Regions from separate parts of the Desulfosporosinus paludis genome, predicted to be linked through region 2. Evidence: riboswitches for the same ligand, from Rfam matches in the RefSeq annotation. Region 2 holds a riboswitch; each other region holds the start of a gene.

Region 1 (4,501 bases), 1.4 Mb from region 2:
TCTTTCATTCGTGTTTTGGCGATGTTGCCATGCGAGCAGGATATAACGTACATAAACGATTGTTGTATGACTAATCAGCATGTCGTAAGAACGGCCTTGAAACTCCTTCTGCAACTTAAGAAGCGATTTTGTGCATTTAATAAAGGTTTCAATATCTAACCGCATGCTGTAATTCCTGATAATTTCTTCTTCGGTTAAAGTACGGTCCGTGCTAAGAATAGCTAACCATTCATTTTCATTCTTACGATGACTAACAAACACCATAACGATAGGAATTCTTGGAACCATTTGAGTGCGAATCGATCGTAAAATTCCTTTACCTTTTCCTTGGACTGGTGACGCAACTTTATATAATTCCTGAAGAGATAGCTTTCCACCGTTATGTAAAAAAGAGCGGGATCAGGTCATTAAGGAACGGGATCGGGCCCTGGAGGAAAAGGCGGATCTCCGGAAAGCCCTGGAAGAGCAAGCGGGCCAAATAACCCGGCTGAGTACAGAGCGCGACAGTTTGAAGACGAATGCGGAGGGGTTAAGGAATTCCAAGGCGAAGGTCGAGGCCAGGGCTTTAGTATTGGAGAAGGAACTGCTCACCGTGTGCCTTCCGTTACAGAAGGCCATTAGGCTACTGTTAGGGCTCTCTGCCATATGCCAGGAACGGCACTTAGGCAGGTCACGTTTGGCAGTTTCATATAGTGTATCCATACGTAGGTACCCGGTTGGTCGTTACCCTGCTTACCACAGGTGCGTCAATAGGCCTGCTTATACCCAACTTTCCTCATATTAGGTATACCTATTAATAGCCGGTGCATGACCGTCAGCGTTTCACAGCCACAGACCCGGATTCAGCCCACAGGCTTTACCATATATGGCCTGACTCGCCAGGCAACTCGACAGCGTTAGCAGTCTAATCCTGACTTTACCGACATGCTATTGTCCCCCAGAGGCTTTCGCATGAGGTTAGTCGGTTGTCTTACATCGCACCGCAGGAGCAATGATTTCTGAAAAAATATATATGAAACGCACAACGTGCGCACAGGAAATAAAGTATAATTGTGGAATTAGTACGATATGTTGAGATATCCAATGTTACCGTCCACACGGTGAACGTTGGGGGAGGGATAATTGGTGAAATTAGGAACATTCTTTAGAATGCTTCTCATTGCATTTGGTTTGGTGATTTCATTTCTCTCATTCCAAGGATGGTATATCGGTTGGCTAAATGAAAGGTTGCCTATGGATAGAAGTCGACTTATTCGAAGCGAACGAATCTTTGGGTTTTGCCTTATCTTTTTTGGAATAATGCAAACCGTCAAAGTATTAATTTATTAACCATTCTGATGGAGTGAGGAAACAGAAAGGTGGAATTGGTTATGGATCAATTAACGTCCTGTAAGACTTGCTCAAGAGAAGTTGCACAGTCCGCGACAGTTTGTCCTCATTGTGGTGCAAAACTTAAGCTAACACTAATTGAAAAGTTGATACTGTTCGTTCTGGTAAAGCCTAGCCGTAGTCGAGTAATGAGTCGATCTCACCCGCTTTCCAAAAGAAGGCCCCTTTCGAAGGTTGGTGGGTGGTAGGGGTGAAAGATTACTGGTGACTTGACGGGTGGTTGATACAAAATTTCATCGAAAATTGTACTTGACATATTCTATCTTCTTAAGTAATATTAGCCATAATTAAACCGAATTTTACAGGTGCCCAATGAGGGAGAATAGGGAACCGGGTGTAAGTCCCGGACGGACCCGCCACTGTAAAGGGGAGCTATTGCCATGACCACTCTGTAAGGAGGAAGGGGGCAAGGAAGCTATGAACCTGAGTCAGGAGACCTGCCTGTAAATACTAAGCATCGACTTCGCGTTTAAGTTGGTTTAGGTGAGGATGATGGAAAAATCCGCGCTCATAATGAGTTGCGGGTTTTTTGTTTTAATATAATATTAAGTTACTAATTTCGAGGGAGGAGAGGAAAATGTTCCCTTGGGAATTTCGTGACAAACCCCGTGACGAGTGTGGTGTTTTTGGTATTTATGCTCCAGGTAATAGTGTTGCCCTAAAAACTTACTATGGTCTCATTGCGCTGCAACATAGGGGAGAGGAAAGTGCCGGGATGGCAATTTCAGACGGGATAGAAATTAAATTACATAAGAAAATGGGGTTGGTTACGGAAGTTTTTAGTAAAGATCTTATAGAAACATTAAAGGGAAATGTAGCTATAGGACATGTAAGATATTCTACCAGTGGCGATAGTTCGGAAGCAAATGCCCAACCTTTGGTATATAAGGGCGAACAGGGCAGTTTCGCTGTAGCTCATAATGGGAACATAACCAATGTATGTCAATTAAAAAAGCGGTTTGCGCAAACCAGAGTAGCTAGACCAATCAACTTAGATAGTGAAGTTTTTTTGAGTTTTATAGCACATTACAGGAATCTCCCTCTTAAGAAACTTCTGGAACTCTATCTGAATGAAATATCAGGTTCATATTCGTTGGTAATGATGACAGAAAACAGTCTAATTGGCTTGCGAGACCCTTACGGAATGCGTCCATTATGCCTAGGAAAACTGAAAGGGTCTGAATTTGGTTATATTTTAGCTTCAGAAACTTGTGCAATTGGGGTTGCGGGTGGACGATGTAATTCAAGGACAAAGGGTAGTGATAGTGGACGATTCTCTTGTCCGGGGAACCACAAGCCGCCATATTGCCCAAATGCTTAGAGAAGCAGGAGCAAAAGAGGTGCATTTTTTGGTGGCTTCTCCCCCTTAAGATTTCCCTGTTACTATGGTATTGATATTCCGTCATCTGATGAGCTTGTTGCTGCGCATCAAACTCTTGAAGAAATCAGACATTATGTCGGGGCAGATAGCCTTTATTACCTCAGCTTAAAAGGAATGCTTCAAGTTTTACAGCAATCTAATGAGTTTTGCACAGCTTGTTTTGACGGGGTTTATCCAGTTCCGGTTTTTAAGCAAGAAACCGGTTGAAAAAGCGGCCTCTAAGTAAATATATGATAACATTCAGGTGCCCGCAAGGGAGAATAGGGAACCGGGTGCAAGTCCCGGACGGTCCCGCCACTGTAACCGGTAGTCCATCTCATAACCACCGCTTGTTGTCCGTTAGGAAAAACAAGCGGGAAGGGAGACGCGGGCGTTACTCCGGAAGCCAGGAGACCTGCCTGAACTGTTGTGAGCTGTTTTCTAATAAAGGCAGCAAGACGGGAACGGTGGAAATGTTCACATCTAATAAGGTGTGGACTTTTTTTATTAACCATTTTTAAAAGGGAGGTATGCAGACATAGACATATGTGTTTAAAATTTTTACTCTATAAAAAGTTACGAGGAGGATTAATGATGAGTTTATTAACGAGCGCGTTGGAAGGAACAATTACTACCGAAATGGAGCAGGTGGCGGCCCGTGAGAAAGTCTCACCAGAATTTATCAGGCAGGGAGTTGCTGCTGGTACAATAGTAATTCCTTGTAATATTCACCATAAGACTATTATTCCTGTTGGGATAGGATATGGGTTGCGGACAAAGGTCAGTGCCAGTATTGGTCTTTACGGTAGTGAAGCTACAATTAGTGAAGAAGTTGAAAAGATCAAAACAGCATTGGCAGCAGGTACGGATGCTCTGATGGATCTAAGCGTCAGCGGTGATATTGATACAATGCGTAAAGAAACATTAAATTCTGTTTCCGTTCCGGTTGGAACACTGCCAGTTTATCAGGCAATCGCTGAAGCTGGGGAAAAGTACGGTTCGAGCGTGAAAATGGAAGCTGAGGAAATGTTTGAAGTCATTGAACGGCATGCGGCAGATGGTGTTGACTTCCTAGCCTTACACTGCGCAACGACCATGGATGTTGTGGAACGAGCAAAGAGAGAAGGCCGTATTGACTCTTTGGTAAGTTACGGAGGTGTTCACTTAATCGGCTGGATGATCGCCAATCAATGTGAAAACCCCCTTTATGAACAATATGATCGGGTATTGGAAATTGCCAGGAAATATCATGTTACTCTCAGCCTGGCTGACGGGATGAGGCCGGGTTGTGTGGCTGATTCTTTGGACGGAGCGCAGGTTCAGGAACTGGTTATCTTGGGAGAACTGGTCAGGCGGGCTCGGGAGGCGGGGGTTCAAATCATGATTAAGGGACCTGGACATATGCCTCTAGATCATGTGAAGGCGACTGTCACTTTGCAAAAGAGCCTTTGTAAGGGAGCCCCATATTTTGTTTTTGGGCCATTGCTAACGGATATTGCCGCCGGTTATGACCATATTAATGCTGCTATCGGGGGAGCCCTCAGTGCCTGGGCCGGTGCGGAATTTCTTTGTTATGTTACCCCGGCTGAACATATTGGCGTACCCAGCGTTGATCAGGTGCACGAGGGAGTCATAGCCGCCCGTATCGCTGCACATGCCGGCGACCTGGCCAAAGGGATGAAAGAAGCCCATCAATGGGATTTGGAAATGTCTATGGCCCGGAAGAACCTGGACTGGAAAAGACAACTGGAA
Region 2 (4,501 bases):
AGTACTCCACCACGGGAGAATTGCAGAAAGAGGTAAACATGCAGAACTTTTGGCCAAAGAAGGATTGTACCATAAAATGTTTATGCTTCAACAAGGAGAGAATCAAACGAAAAACAGCTAGGAAATCTCATTTTGATTTTTCCCAGCCATTCTAAAATTCTATAAAGTTTTGATTAGTTTTTTATTACGCTTTATCACTTGGAATAATGAACCATGCTACTAGATAAGCCAGAAAACCTGTCCCCCCTACCAGGAGAAGAAGTAAAGCTCCTATCCGAACAAGACTAGGATCAAGGTCTAAGTACTCCGCAATCCCGCCACAAACCCCTCCAAGCTGCTTGTCGTGACTAGATCTATACAAACGTCTGGACATTCTTTTTCCTCCTTTTATCATTTGCCAAAGTACATCTGGTATTTCAGGTAAAAGGTAACCTCTCCACCCTTAATACGCAAATACTGACCCAAATGTTACAGGCAGGAAAAAATGCAAAAGTATAAGGCTTGTCTTTTCGAGCAAGCCTTATACTTATAATTCAAAAATTCTGTTGAAAAAGTTAATTTTGAATTACTCTGGAAGAAACGTTGCGCAGTCTGTCATCTCAGTGCTTTGGGCATTAGGGGATTGAACTTCGATCTTATCCGCATGACAATGATCCCCTGTACCATAGTAATGACAGGTGTTAACAAGACATTTAATTCCACCATTAGGCTGAGGCATTTTCTTAGCTTGTCCAGACATATTAAAATTCCTCCTTAAATTAAAATTCTCTATTATAATCTCCAGATCGTTAGATTTTATAAATCCATATATTTACATAGAGGAGTGAATGATATAATAATGGTATAACGTTTTACTTTAAAGCATTATACCTAACAAAAAACTTTTTGAATTATTATAAGTTGCGCGAACTATAGACTAGAAGGAGAGATATCATGAAAAAGATCTTAGGAATAGTTGCTTCGCAAAGGAAATTGGCCAATGGCGAAATCTTAATTAAAGAAACGGCTGCCTCAATTGGAGAAGAAGTAAAACTTGATCTTCTCAAGCTGCCAGAATTAAACCTTCGGCCCTGCAAAGCGTGTTATGCCTGTTTAGTCCCAGATCAACCATGTCCTCTTATCGATGATTTATATTCAGTATTCGAAAGAATAAAAGAAGCTGATGGAATCATTTTATCAGCTCCATGCTACGCCTTAGGCCCTGCTGGGATAACCAAACTGTTAGGTGATAGGATTATCGCCCTTGCACAACATATCGATGAAATCTGGGGAAAACCTTGTGTGATCATTGGTACTGCAGGAATCAAAGGTTGGGAAGGGTATACCCTATCTGCTTTAATCGCCAATGCTCGATTTCTGGGTCTGGAGGTTAAAGATGCCCATATGTTTATTGGCGCCCTGCCCGGTGAGGCTTTATTACAGTCAGAAGTGAAGGAACGAATACAAGCTCTTGGAAACTCGTTATTCGGTGAACCTCGCCCATTAGAAGCCGGTCAATGTCCTACCTGTTGGTCCGACCTCTGGAAGTTCCCCAGACCTAATCATGCTGTCTGCCCGTTTTGCGGTCAGGAAGCGGAGATTCGTTCATTGGACAACGGAACGAATTTGCATTGGGAGTTTGGTCCTAAAGCCAGTCGCTTTAACAAAAGTGATTTGAAAGAACATTTTCAGGTCTGGTTGAACGATCAAGTTCGAGAGTTTGGTAAACGCCGTAAAGAGCTGGCGGTTATACGAAATCGCTACAAAGGTTAGGTACACTGAAATACACTAGTCACGACGCGGAAGAAGATTCAAAAAAGTCTTGTAATCTAGTCCTTCATGGATTAAAATACGATTAATTCAATAATTATTTTTATAGGTGCCCTTAAATGGGGAGAATAGGGAACTGGGTGAAAATCCCGGACGGACCCACCACTGTAAAAGAGGAGACTTGTACATTAACCACTGGGAAACCGGGAAGGGGTATAAGTTGCTGATTCTAAGTCAGGAGACCTGCCTATAATGTAAGTGACCTGGATCAAGGTAAAGTTCATGGTCAATTTTCTTATTCATAAAGGATAGAAAATTGATTGTGAACTTTTGTTTTTTATAGGAAAGGGGGTGGAAACATTGGGATATCAGGGGCGGGATATCGAAGTAGTTTCGATAAACCCAGAACAATATCTTGTAGCTTCTTGTGATTCCTGCGGGGCGATTGGCCTAAAAAGTTTTGACATAGTTCAGGTTGCCTGGTCCATCACAGGGAGGCTGACGGCACGAGTAGCCTTATTGGAAATTTTAGCCGTGGGAGCGACGCCTAAGGTCATGACCGTGGCGATTTCTAATGAACCATACCCGACAGGTGAAGAATTATTAAAGGGGGTGAAGGAAGAGCTGATATCCGCCGGTCTGGCACTCCCTTTAGCCATCAGCACAGAAAAGAACATGGTGACACAAGAAACTGCACTCGGTATCAGTGTCGTAGGAATAGTAATGAAACATCAATTGCGGCTTGGAACTTCCCAACCTGGAGATGACGTCTTTTGTTTAGGTCTGCCCAAAGTTGGCCCTGAAGCCAGTAACCCTGAGGATCCTGAAATTATCCAGATAAAGCATCTGAATAAGCTTTTAGGAATCTCAGAAATTCATGACATGATACCCGTTGGATCGAGAGGAATCCGCACGGAGGCAGAGCAGCTTGCCTTAAATAGCCATAGCCGGCTGTTGTTCTACCCGTCTTGTAGCTTAAATATGGACAAATCGGCCGGACCTTCTACCTGCCTAATCATTTCGTCGCCTCGCCCGGTTACAAATCTTGTTTTTTCAGATCTTAAACAACTACCTATTCATAAGATTGGAACGCTAGTCTAACCACTTTTATTAAAGAGCATCACTTACTTATTTCTACTGAAACGACCACTTAATTTAAGGAGGAGTAAACTTATGAGTCAAATTAACACCGAATCTAAGGAAGTTAAACTTTCTGCTTGGAATGTCAAAAGACTTTCCATCATGGCCATTTTCATTGCCTTAAGTGCTGTAGGTGCATTGATTAAAATTCCAAGTCCTGTCGGAACAATTGGCATGGATTCAGCTCCAGGATTTTTCAGTGCCTTAGCCTTTGGAGGCATTGAAGGTGCGGTTGTTATTTCCTTTGGGCATTTGTTAACATCGGCGGTGGTCGGATTCCCTTTAACTATTCCTGTCCATCTTTATATTGCTTTCCAGATGGCTTTATGGGCTTTGGCCTATCGCTGGGTAAACAAAACGCTGGGTCTTATACCGGCAGTCATCGTAGGTATCATCCTCAATGGGGTTGTATCTTCTTTTGCCATGGTTCCCATCATGGGAATGGGGGGCGCTCTGGGAGTACTGCCTTTTCTCGTCGTCGGATCAGCACTTAATGTCATTGTTTCCGCGATTGCTTATAAAGCCATTAAGGGAAGCCGCTTAATTTAAACTCATAAGGAGGAAACCTTAGAAACCGTGGGAATTGAAAGAGCTGACAAAGACTTAGAAAATAAGAATGCCATTGAACTTACGAATGTCTCATATTATTATCCAAACGCTGTAGAAGCAAGTTTAAAAACCATATCCTTAACCGTGGAAAAGGGAAAGTTCATCGTTTTAATGGGAGAAACCGGAGCAGGAAAAACGACCCTTAGTTTGTGTCTTAACGGGCTGATTCCACAACTTCTTGAAGGTAAGCTGACAGGTCAAGTGGTCGTGGCCGGTCAGGATGTAAGGAAGACTCCTGTACAATTGATGTCCAAATTTTTGGGGCTCGTCCTCCAGGACCCGGAGAGTCAGCTTATTGGTCGAACGGTGGAGGAAGACACCGCTTTTGGCCCCCGTAACATTTCAGTACCTTTAGAAGAGATCCAACAGAGAGTTAATGGTACTTTAGAGAAAGTAAGACTTCAAGGCTATAATCAACGATTGACAGAAGAGTTATCCGGTGGGGAGAAACAACGTTTGGCGATTGCTGGAGTCCTGGCGATGGAACCTGAAATCTTAGTGCTCGATGAACCGACCTCGGAACTCGATCCAATAGGTCGATCAGAAATTTTCACGACCTTAGATGACTTGCGCAGGAAGAAGGATTTAACCATTATGTTGGTCGAACATTCCAGCGAAGATGTGCTCAAAACGGCAGATGAGGTCGTCGTAATCAATCAAGGAGAAATAATTTGGCGTGGTGAACCTGTTCAACTTTTTCGCAATGTTCCTCTCCTGCAACAGTATGGAATTAAACCCTTACCCGTCAGTCTTATGGGCTGGAACCTCTATGAAAAAGGATGGATTTCAATCGACGCTATCCCTTTAGACCTACCGTCTGCGGAACACTTAATCAGGACCTTGCTCTCCAACCATGGTCAGCACAAAAGTAACCCACTCCTACCGTTACGGAAAAAAGAATTAAGCTCCTCTCAGGGAGAAAGAGCTGTGCAGATTAACGATCTTTTTTATCAATATAACTCAAATCAGCCTGCTTTGCGGAGCATAAACCTAACGATAGAGA
Region 3 (4,501 bases), 1.1 Mb from region 2:
GTAACTGTACCGAATGTTGGTTGCAAAAGACCATTAAAAAGTTGAAACAACGTTGATTTTCCTGCCCCATTCGGCCCTAGAATGGCAATTCTTTCGCCCTTCCTTATGTTCAAAGATATATTCTTCAGTGCCTGGTGTCCATCATTATAGGTATAGCCGGCTTCCGCGATCTTGATAAGTTCCATGTCAATTCCCTTCTTAGCTAAATTATTACGTTCAGAACCACAAAGACTGCCAGAAAGCTAGCACCAACCAAACCGATCTGCCAATCTATTGTGGAAATCGGTACTGTGAAAAAATCAGCGCCAGTACTATCTTCGTTGTATCCTCTAGAAAGCATTGCTTTATAAATCCTGATACTGCGATCTAATGAATTCGTTAAAACATAGCCTGCCACTTTACCAATGTCTCGCGCTTGTCGCAGCCATGAACTATTGCCACCCATCCGGCTCAATTGTGCCCGCCTCATGTTGTGGCTTGTTTCTGTTAAAATGAAAACATAGCGATACATCATGGCGGCAAGATCAACCATTAGACCAGGAACTTTACATAGGCGTAAGGTTTCCAGAATTTCGATCATGGGTGTACTAAACGAGAGAACACTGCCCAAAGTCACTGCCGCCATAATGCGGAGTAATATAAGAAAACCTAACTCTAAGCCTTCTTGATAGCCGGTGAGCCTAAATGATTCGAAAGAAATAACGAATAATGCATGACTGCCATTAGTGAAGATTAGACTGAGAAACACTAACCATGCTATCCCAAAGGGGATAGAAAGGCGGATGACCAAGTGCCGCCATGGCTGCTGAAGAGCATGAAAAGAAGCTAGGGCGGCCAGCCAAAGGCCGGCGACCAGATACCAATGAGTGAGAAGAGTTGAGACAATGATGGCACTTAAAAATAATACGGTTTTAACCCGGCCATCCCAACGATGCAGCGGGCTATCAGCGGCGGCAATTTTATCTAAAACAGCCAATTCCATGATCATTCCACCTCTAGGGATTATTCTTCTTTTTTAGGGGTACCGAAAAGTTTTTCCCAATGGTGACCGACGATTAAACCAGCAAAAAAGTTGGCAACAGAAAAGGCTCCCACTTGAGCATCACCCGGTAATTCTGCGAAAGGATGATGTTGTCCTTTGGTTACGTCCGTGGCTAGAGTGTTTACTAAATCGTCTGTTCCACCGGCCTCCATCTGATGACTTGCCATATACTTACCGGCACCAAAAATGAAAAGCAACATCACAAACATTATTGAGAGCATAACCTTAGTAAAAGTGTCAAACCATTTAATTTGCTGGTTAGATGTCTGTTTTTTAGTTGCCAATGACATTAGGTTTCACCTCCCGGTCTGATTTTTGGCGAAACTTAATCCCTGGCAGCAAGTCAGGCCGGCGATTAACCATAACTTGAAGAACTGCTGCGGTAAAGACAGCTTCAGCAATGGCTAAAGGCAGCTGAGTTGGACCATATCCCATAAAAAAGATCATCCATTGCTTTACCAATGGAACATTGCCGTGCAGACTGAGGGCAAGTTCAAAAGCGCTGACCAAATATGTAATAATGTCTCCTACAAAGCCGGCCACTCCAGCCGCAAGCCAGAGAGGGCATTTCAGGCGGCGTAAGAATTTCCAGCTTAACCACCCGGAAATGCCTCCACAAATCCCCATGGAAAAGGTGTTGGCTCCAATTGTGGTAATGCCGCCATGCCCCAAAAAAATAGCCTGAAAAAAGAGTACAATTGCCGAAATCACAGCGGTAGCTAAAGGCCCAACGATAATCGCAGCCAACGGTGTCCCACAAGGGTGGGAACAGGAACCCGTGACTGGCACAGGCAGATGCATGCACGAGATAATAAATACTCCTACACCAGTCATAGCTAAGAATGGTTTGTAAGATAAATTTTCCTGGACTTTCTTCTTAATTTCTCGTATGCCAGGAACTACAAATAAAGTAGTCGCGGCATACCATGAACTCCATGCTAAAGGCGATAGAATCCCATCTTCAATATGCATAGCAAGAACCTCCAAAAAATGTCGTTGATTTACTAAAAAAGAACTCTTCCGTCCAAATTAAACATAAAAAAACCCTTCACCAACAGAAGGGTTAGAAGTTCAACCAGTTTCCGGTAAATTTACCACGAACACAGTAAAACACCTCCCTAACATCCCGTAGGTAGTTTGACTCCGGAACAAGCAGGTCTCCTGGCTCAAGATCATCATTAACTTACGTCTTCCCGGTTATTATCCAGTGACACTATGTAAGTTAACTCCCTATTACAGTGGCGGGCACCGCGTCAGCTTTAACTGACTTCCCTTTTCAATTCTATTCCTCAGAAAAGAATCACTTATTCGCGATTATTAACTTACACTCATGCTAACATAAACAATCTAATCTGTCCAGAACAATTTGAAAAATTGCCATAACTATAATTCTTCGAATTTTATAATAGTCAGCGGAAGCAGTTTCTACATGATTCTTAATTAGGATATCTATTAAAACAAACCCATACTTATGCTAGTTTTTCATACTCTGAGAACATAAAGGGAGTATCGCCAAACTACTCTCTATTTACTAGTAGTTTGCAATACCCCTTTACAAAAGTTCTACCGTTATGACTTTATCCAGACTCCTCTGAAATCGCTCATTTTCATACTTCGTAATGCTATTTTAGCAGCATAAAGTCCTTCATATTAGTAATTTCTTTCAAGCACTTCAAAATAAGCTTTAGGATGAGCGCAAACCGGGCATACTTCAGGTGCCTCAGTTCCTTCATGAATATGACCGCAGTTCCTGCATTTCCAATAGAACTTGCCATCCTTTTTAAACACTTTACCTTGTTCCAGATTCTCTAAGAGCCGTTTATAACGTTCCTCATGTTCTTTCTCTATTCTGGCCACCCCTTCAAATAATAGGGCGATATCTTCAAATCCTTCTTCTCTGGCATCGGCGGCCATTTTCGGATACATATCAGTCCATTCGCTATATTCTCCTGCTGCGGCTGCTTTCAAATTGTCCATGGTATTGGAAATTCCGCTGAGTTTTTTAAACCAAATCTTAGCGTGTTCTTTCTCATTTTCTGCAGTTTCTAGGAAAAGAGCCGCAATTTGCTCATACCCTTCTTTTTTAGCAACTGAGGAAAAATAGGTATATTTGTTGCGGGCTTGAGATTCTCCCGCGAAAGCATCCATTAAATTCTTTTCCGTCTTAGTTCCTTTTAAATCTTTCATTGTCAGTCCTCCATAGTTACTTGATAATTTTCCACAGCCCATGTAAGTTACAGTACTCTCTAACTTCTAAAACTTCCTCCGCCTTGACTGAAAACTCTGCAGCAGGCTTTTGTCCAGGTACTAGCTCCGCTCGAACTACTTGATCTTTGGTCAAGACTTCAATAAATCGTATTGAATGTTTCTCTTCCATCGGATGTTCAACGCTGCCTACTTTAACCAAAATTCCGTCACCCGAAGTTTCCATGACAGGCACATGTTTTTCTTTACCTGTATCTTCCCCTTTAGCTTCAAGCTTTTCCATCGGCTGATTGCAGCAAACTAAGGCCGAAGCCCCTTGATGAACAACCTCGATCACATTGCCGCAGACACTGCATTTAAATAACTCTCGAAGTTTCGTCATTTCTAATCCCTCCATAAACATTATTAAGACTTCTTACTAATCATCCTGGAATTTTAAATCTGATTGTTCCTAGTTTTCAAGGGGTTCAAATTGATCTTTAGCAACACCGCATGTAGGGCAAACCCAATCTTCTGGGATATCTTCAAATGGAGTTCCTGGGGCAATCCCAGAATCCGGATCGCCAAGGGTTGGATCGTAAACGTATCCACATACCGAACATTGATATTTCTTCATTTTCGTTCCTCCTAATTTATAGGCTATCCTTTGGATCTGAATAAGTTTTTAGCTTGGTCATATTTTATAATTATTTTAATTATAAATCAAGTAGAAATTTCCGAGAATATTCGACATTTTGCGACCAATAAAAGGGACAGCTTGGTTTATCCAATATCTTCTTGGTTTTCTTGGTATTAATTTCAAGACATATACCTTTCCAAGATGGTTAGATTATAAAGAAACTATAAGCTATGAATTTATGAACTCTCTATTAAAGAATCTTTAATCACTGAACATAACCCCTAATGATCTTTAGGTTTATAAAGGAGGATGGTTGGATGCGTAAAATAAGCGATAGTATTCTGCTTGGTTTTGCGGCAGGCATGTTGGGTGCTCTCCCCGGAAGGCTTCTAAATAAAGTTGAGTTTAAATTCGGATTAACGGATTCAAGATACAAAGAAATGGCAGCAATCCCTTTTGTAAAAAAAGGGACATAAATAAACCATCCGGAAAGAACGTCGGAAAAATTGCCAATAGTTTATTAGCCTCTGTCGTTGGGGTCAGTACTACATATTTACTCTAGAAGACTGGTCGTGACTACGCGATCTTAAAAGGTATGGGTATCACAGCATTTACATGGCTCGGATTTTATAGTT
Region 4 (4,501 bases), 1.5 Mb from region 2:
ACGGGTTTAAACATCTATCAAATTGAACATGTATTAGAACGAGTACAAGCTCTACCCCTCTATGCACATAAAAACGGGTTAATTGAGCATTGCATTTAAAACTGACCTGATTGAACTTCAAACAACTCACTTAACTTTAATGCCCCACCCAGTAAGTATTGCTTGCTGGGTGGGGCGTTGTTATTTATCAATTACCGTAATAATTATGATCGCCTGCTGAAGTCAAGCTTGTGTACGCGCTAGGATCAATAACTAATCATATTACAGCCTTCAATGTAAGAACAGAGGGCCAGAACTTGAGATAATAGGGTACATTTTAAACTCACTTTCTGGACCTCAATATTTGTGAAAAATTGTCACACAGGGAAGAATATTTAAAAAACGTGTTGAAAGATAAGTGATACTGGTTTTTCAATTATTAGATACGTGCTTATAAAACAACAGGGGGTATAATCAGTGGATGCACCAATTCGAATAATGCTACTTCGTGATGCCGATAAATGTGAAATTAACGCTGAATTAATGGATGCAAGAAATAAGTTTAGCATAGGACAATCAGAAAATGAGTATTATCATTGGTTGGATGAATTAATCTAAATAGTGTAAAGTGGCCTCAATCTAAGGTTGCTTTTTTCTTTACTGGAAAGTCATTTCCAATTCCTCTAAGCCATGTTCCATAATTTGTTGTAACGCAGCATCGTTTATCTTTTCTTGTTCTTCCTCCGAGACATAGCCTGAAAGATAAAATTTTTTGACCATTTTATATATGCTATCGTACAGTTCATATTTCTCTTTTAAAGTCTTCTTCCTGAACTGGCGAGAAGCTTTTATTTCGGCAATCATCTCTGGAAAGTCTGTTGCAAAATAAAACTCCCGCCAGAAAGTGTCTTCATCCATGTCTATAGACCTCCTCTTAATGCATGGTTTTTCTCATTTCCTGCCGAGCACGTTCTAACATTTCTTCCATTGCGGCATTTTGGATGCTGATTTTTTCTTCTTCTGAAGGGCCTTCTGAAAGAAAACTGTTCTTGACGAAGGTGTAATACTCATCGAACAATTCCTTCTTTTTAGTCATGTCCATTTTGCGGAATGGACGATCGTTTTTTATATGATCGATCATTTCAGGTAGGTTCGTTTGTAAATCAAGTTCTCGCCGAAAAATGTAGTCATCCATTGTTGAGTCCTCCTAGGTTACATTTTGCAAAGTGTTGCTTTGTTGCTAAATCCAGTGCAAGAGGAGAGGGGGGTGAACTCGAATGAATTGGGTTCCCGATCAAGGAGTTATCGAAAATCGTAAGGCAACCGACATGTTTTGATAATTGATGCCCATCTGGAAGTGGAAGTTTGGTTCCATCAGGAAAGTAATCCCACGTTGGGCAACGATTCATGTAAAAAAGTGCAATAAGGGGTAGTACCAGCGGAGTGTCACCACCAGCAAACGTATAGATTAAATCAGTTACCATACACGGAGGATTTTGGACTTCGAATAATCTAGACAGACTATCTTGAGTTGTGTTACAATTAAAAATAATTAAATATCAAGGGATGAGTGATTCTTTCCTGAGGGAAGGAATTGAAAAGGGAAGTCAGTAGAAGCTGACGCGGTACCCGCCACTGTAAAAGGGAGTTAACTCGCATAGTGTCACTGGGATTTATCCGGGAAGACGTGAGTTGATGATGATCTTGAGCCAGGAGACCTGCTCATACCGAAGTCGAAACTACCTACGGGATGTTAGGGAGGTGTATACTTGTGTTTTTGGTAATCTTACCTGATACTGGTTGAACTTTTAACCCTTCTGTTGGTGAAGGGTTTTTTTATTGTCCTTCTCATAATTTCTTACTTCGAGATCGTTAATTAATTGGAGGTTTTTTGCAATGCATATTGAAGATGGTATTTTATCTCCCTTAGCTTGGGGTTCATGGTACGCTGTCACTACCGCATTTATTATCCCAGGCATAAGAGAAATTAAAAAGAAGGTCAAAGAAAACTTATCCTATAAACCTTTCTTGGCTATGACTGGTGTGGCGGTATTTGTTATTTCGGCGATGCACTTGCCAGTGCCAGTGACAGGTTCTTGTTCCCATCCTTGTGGTACCCCTCTAGCTGCAATTATTGTCGGCCCTTTAGCAACTGCCGTAATTTCCGCTATTGTTCTCTTTTTTCAGGCTATCTTTTTGGGCCATGGTGGTATCACAACCATTGGTGCTAACACCTTTTCCATGGGAATTGTGGGAGGTATTTCTGGTTACTTAAGTTGGAAGATTTTACGTTCCCTACGAAGTCCTCTCTGGTTGGCCGCTGGGGTAGCGGGTTTCGTTGGTGACATATTGACCTATTTAACGAGTTCTTTTGAGCTTGCCCTTAGTTTACACGGTCATGTTCCTTTGCTTAAACAATGGATGATCTTTTTTATGGGTTATGGCCCCACCCAATTGCCTCTAGCCATAGCTGAAGCTGTCTTTACCGCAGCAGTTCTTCAAGTCATGGTTAATCGTCGACCGGATTTGCTGCCTGGGATTAAACTTCGCCAAAAATCCAACCAGGAGGTAAAACTAAATGTCAATCACTAAAGAACAGACATCAAACCAGCAAATTCAATGGTTCGATTCATTTACTAAAATCATGCTATCCGTAATGTTCGTCCTATTGCTTTTCATTTTCGGGGCGGGCAAATATATGGCGAGTCATGACATGGAGGCTGGTGGTACCGATGACTTGGTAAACAATCTAGCCACAAAGGTAACCCAAGGGGAACATCATCCCTTCGCAGAATTACCGGGTGATGCCCAAGTAGGAGCCTTTTCCGTTGCCAACTTCTTTGCTGGCTTAATCGTTGGTCACCATTGGGAAAAGCTTTTCGGCAAACCAACGAATGAAGAACAATCCTTAGAGGTGGAATGACTATGGAATTGGCTGTCTTGGACAAAATTACCGCCGCTGATAGTCCGTTGCATCGTTGGGATGGCCGGGTAAAAACCGTATTATTTCTGAGTGCCATCATTGTCTCAACTCTTCTCAATCATTGGTATTTGGTGGCCGGCCTCTGGCTGGTCACCCTGGCTTCTTTCCGTACTATGAGCCTGCCGTGGCGGCACCTGTTCATCCGCCTATATATCCCTTTCGGGGTAGCTTGGTTGGTATTCCTCAGCCTAATCTTTACGAATGGCAGTCATGCTTTATTGGTTATTTCCCTTGGGCCGTTTAGACTCACTGCCTACCAGGAAGGCTTAACGTTAGGTTTTCTTATAGTACTTCGTATTATGGCTGCTGTAACGTTAGGTAGTATTCTCTCTTTTAGCACTCCCATGATCGAGATTCTAGAAACCCTACGCCTATGTAAAGTTCCTAATCTGATGATTGATCTTGCCGCCATGATGTATCGCTATGTTTTTATTTTGACTGAAACCAGTCATAACATGAGACGAGCACAGCTGAGCCGAATGGGCGACAGTAGCTCATGGCTGCATCAGGCCCGGGATATCGGTAAGGTGGCAGGTTATGTCTTAACGAATTCATTGGATCGTAGTATTAGAATTTATAAAGCAATGCTTTCCAGAGGATACAATGAAGATAGTACCGGTGCTGACTTTTTTACTGTACCTTTATCCGCAACTGATTGGCAGATTGGCTTGCTTGGTCTCGCCTTATTGGTACTCCTAGTGATTTTAAACATAATAATTTAGTAGAAGAAAGGAACAGACATGGAACTTATCAAGGTTTCGGGAGTTAGCTATACTTACAATGACGGTCACCAGGCACTTAAGAATGTCAACCTGAATATATCGAAGGGCGAAAGAATTGCCATTCTGGGACCGAATGGAGCAGGAAAATCAACTCTTTTCCAACTTTTTAATGGTCTATTACAAGCAACCTCCGGGACGGTTACGGTAAAAAACCTACCTGTACAAAAAGAAAATTTACCGGAAATTCGCCGTAGCATTGGTATGGTTTTTCAGGACCCTGATGACCAACTTTTCAATTCGTCGGTTCGTCAGGAAATTGCCTATGGCCTGATGAACATGCGTATTTTCGGTCAAGCTTTAGAAGATGCGATAGCCTGGGCTTTAGAAGTTGTGGGCATGCAGGGTTACGAGGCTAAAAGTCCTCATAATTTAAGCGGAGGTGAGAAAAAGCGAATTGCTCTGGCTAGCGTACTGGCTATGAAACCCGAAGTTTTGGTTTTGGACGAACCTACTGCTGCTCTGGACCCACGTGGTGTTAGTAAACTTATTAGGTTACTCAATACCATTAACCGTGATCTTGGTATTACCCTAATCTTTGCTACCCATGATGTTGATATTGTCCCCTTGCTGGCTGACAGAGTGTATCTTTTAAGCAAAGGGGAAATTGTCTCGGGAGGCACTACAGCAGAGGTTTTTAAACATAAAGAGGTAATTCGTAAGATCGATTTGCGCTTACCTAGGGTAGCGCATTTGGCGGAACTTCTCGCACGGGATGGTTTTTTAAATATAGACAACCTGCCCTTAACTATTGGCCAAG

The links. A riboswitch is a leader RNA that binds a small molecule or an ion and turns the genes downstream of it on or off. The one in region 2 is predicted to bind cobalamin.
Region 1: linked by a shared signal. The riboswitch ahead of thiC (phosphomethylpyrimidine synthase ThiC) and the one ahead of VZF35_RS25380 (AIR synthase related protein) in region 2 are both predicted to bind cobalamin.
Region 3: linked by a shared signal. The riboswitch ahead of VZF35_RS04310 (energy-coupling factor ABC transporter permease) and the one ahead of VZF35_RS25380 (AIR synthase related protein) in region 2 are both predicted to bind cobalamin.
Region 4: linked by a shared signal. The riboswitch ahead of VZF35_RS17960 (energy-coupling factor ABC transporter permease) and the one ahead of VZF35_RS25380 (AIR synthase related protein) in region 2 are both predicted to bind cobalamin.

What each region holds. Positions count from the first base shown of each region.
Region 1 covers NZ_CP144211.1:1,144,761-1,149,261, reverse strand. Annotated here, with positions in the region: gene VZF35_RS05815 (hypothetical protein) at 1-288, opposite strand, end outside; gene VZF35_RS05810 (hypothetical protein) at 1,126-1,329, shown strand; cobalamin riboswitch at 1,676-1,849, shown strand; partial or broken gene VZF35_RS05805 (amidophosphoribosyltransferase) at 1,967-2,977, shown strand; cobalamin riboswitch at 2,996-3,187, shown strand; gene thiC (phosphomethylpyrimidine synthase ThiC) at 3,344-4,501, shown strand, end outside.
Region 2 covers NZ_CP144211.1:5,124,370-5,128,870, forward strand. Annotated here, with positions in the region: partial or broken gene VZF35_RS25360 (ABC transporter ATP-binding protein) at 1-121, shown strand, start outside; gene VZF35_RS25365 (PspC domain-containing protein) at 185-373, opposite strand; gene VZF35_RS25370 (DUF1540 domain-containing protein) at 566-739, opposite strand; gene VZF35_RS25375 (flavodoxin family protein) at 934-1,752, shown strand; cobalamin riboswitch at 1,840-2,015, shown strand; gene VZF35_RS25380 (AIR synthase related protein) at 2,101-2,850, shown strand; gene VZF35_RS25385 (ECF transporter S component) at 2,923-3,438, shown strand; gene VZF35_RS25390 (ABC transporter ATP-binding protein) at 3,466-4,501, shown strand, end outside.
Region 3 covers NZ_CP144211.1:819,418-823,918, forward strand. Annotated here, with positions in the region: gene VZF35_RS04295 (energy-coupling factor ABC transporter ATP-binding protein) at 1-185, opposite strand, end outside; gene cbiQ (cobalt ECF transporter T component CbiQ) at 203-982, opposite strand; gene VZF35_RS04305 (hypothetical protein) at 1,003-1,332, opposite strand; gene VZF35_RS04310 (energy-coupling factor ABC transporter permease) at 1,316-2,014, opposite strand; cobalamin riboswitch at 2,176-2,365, opposite strand; gene rbr (rubrerythrin) at 2,693-3,229, opposite strand; gene VZF35_RS04320 (desulfoferrodoxin) at 3,246-3,629, opposite strand; gene rd (rubredoxin) at 3,699-3,863, opposite strand; gene VZF35_RS04330 (hypothetical protein) at 4,184-4,342, shown strand; gene VZF35_RS04335 (hypothetical protein) at 4,462-4,501, shown strand, end outside.
Region 4 covers NZ_CP144211.1:3,611,215-3,615,715, forward strand. Annotated here, with positions in the region: gene VZF35_RS17945 (hypothetical protein) at 457-597, shown strand; gene VZF35_RS17950 (hypothetical protein) at 637-897, opposite strand; gene VZF35_RS17955 (hypothetical protein) at 914-1,174, opposite strand; cobalamin riboswitch at 1,531-1,720, shown strand; gene VZF35_RS17960 (energy-coupling factor ABC transporter permease) at 1,876-2,571, shown strand; gene VZF35_RS17965 (hypothetical protein) at 2,558-2,902, shown strand; gene cbiQ (cobalt ECF transporter T component CbiQ) at 2,905-3,684, shown strand; gene VZF35_RS17975 (energy-coupling factor ABC transporter ATP-binding protein) at 3,703-4,501, shown strand, end outside.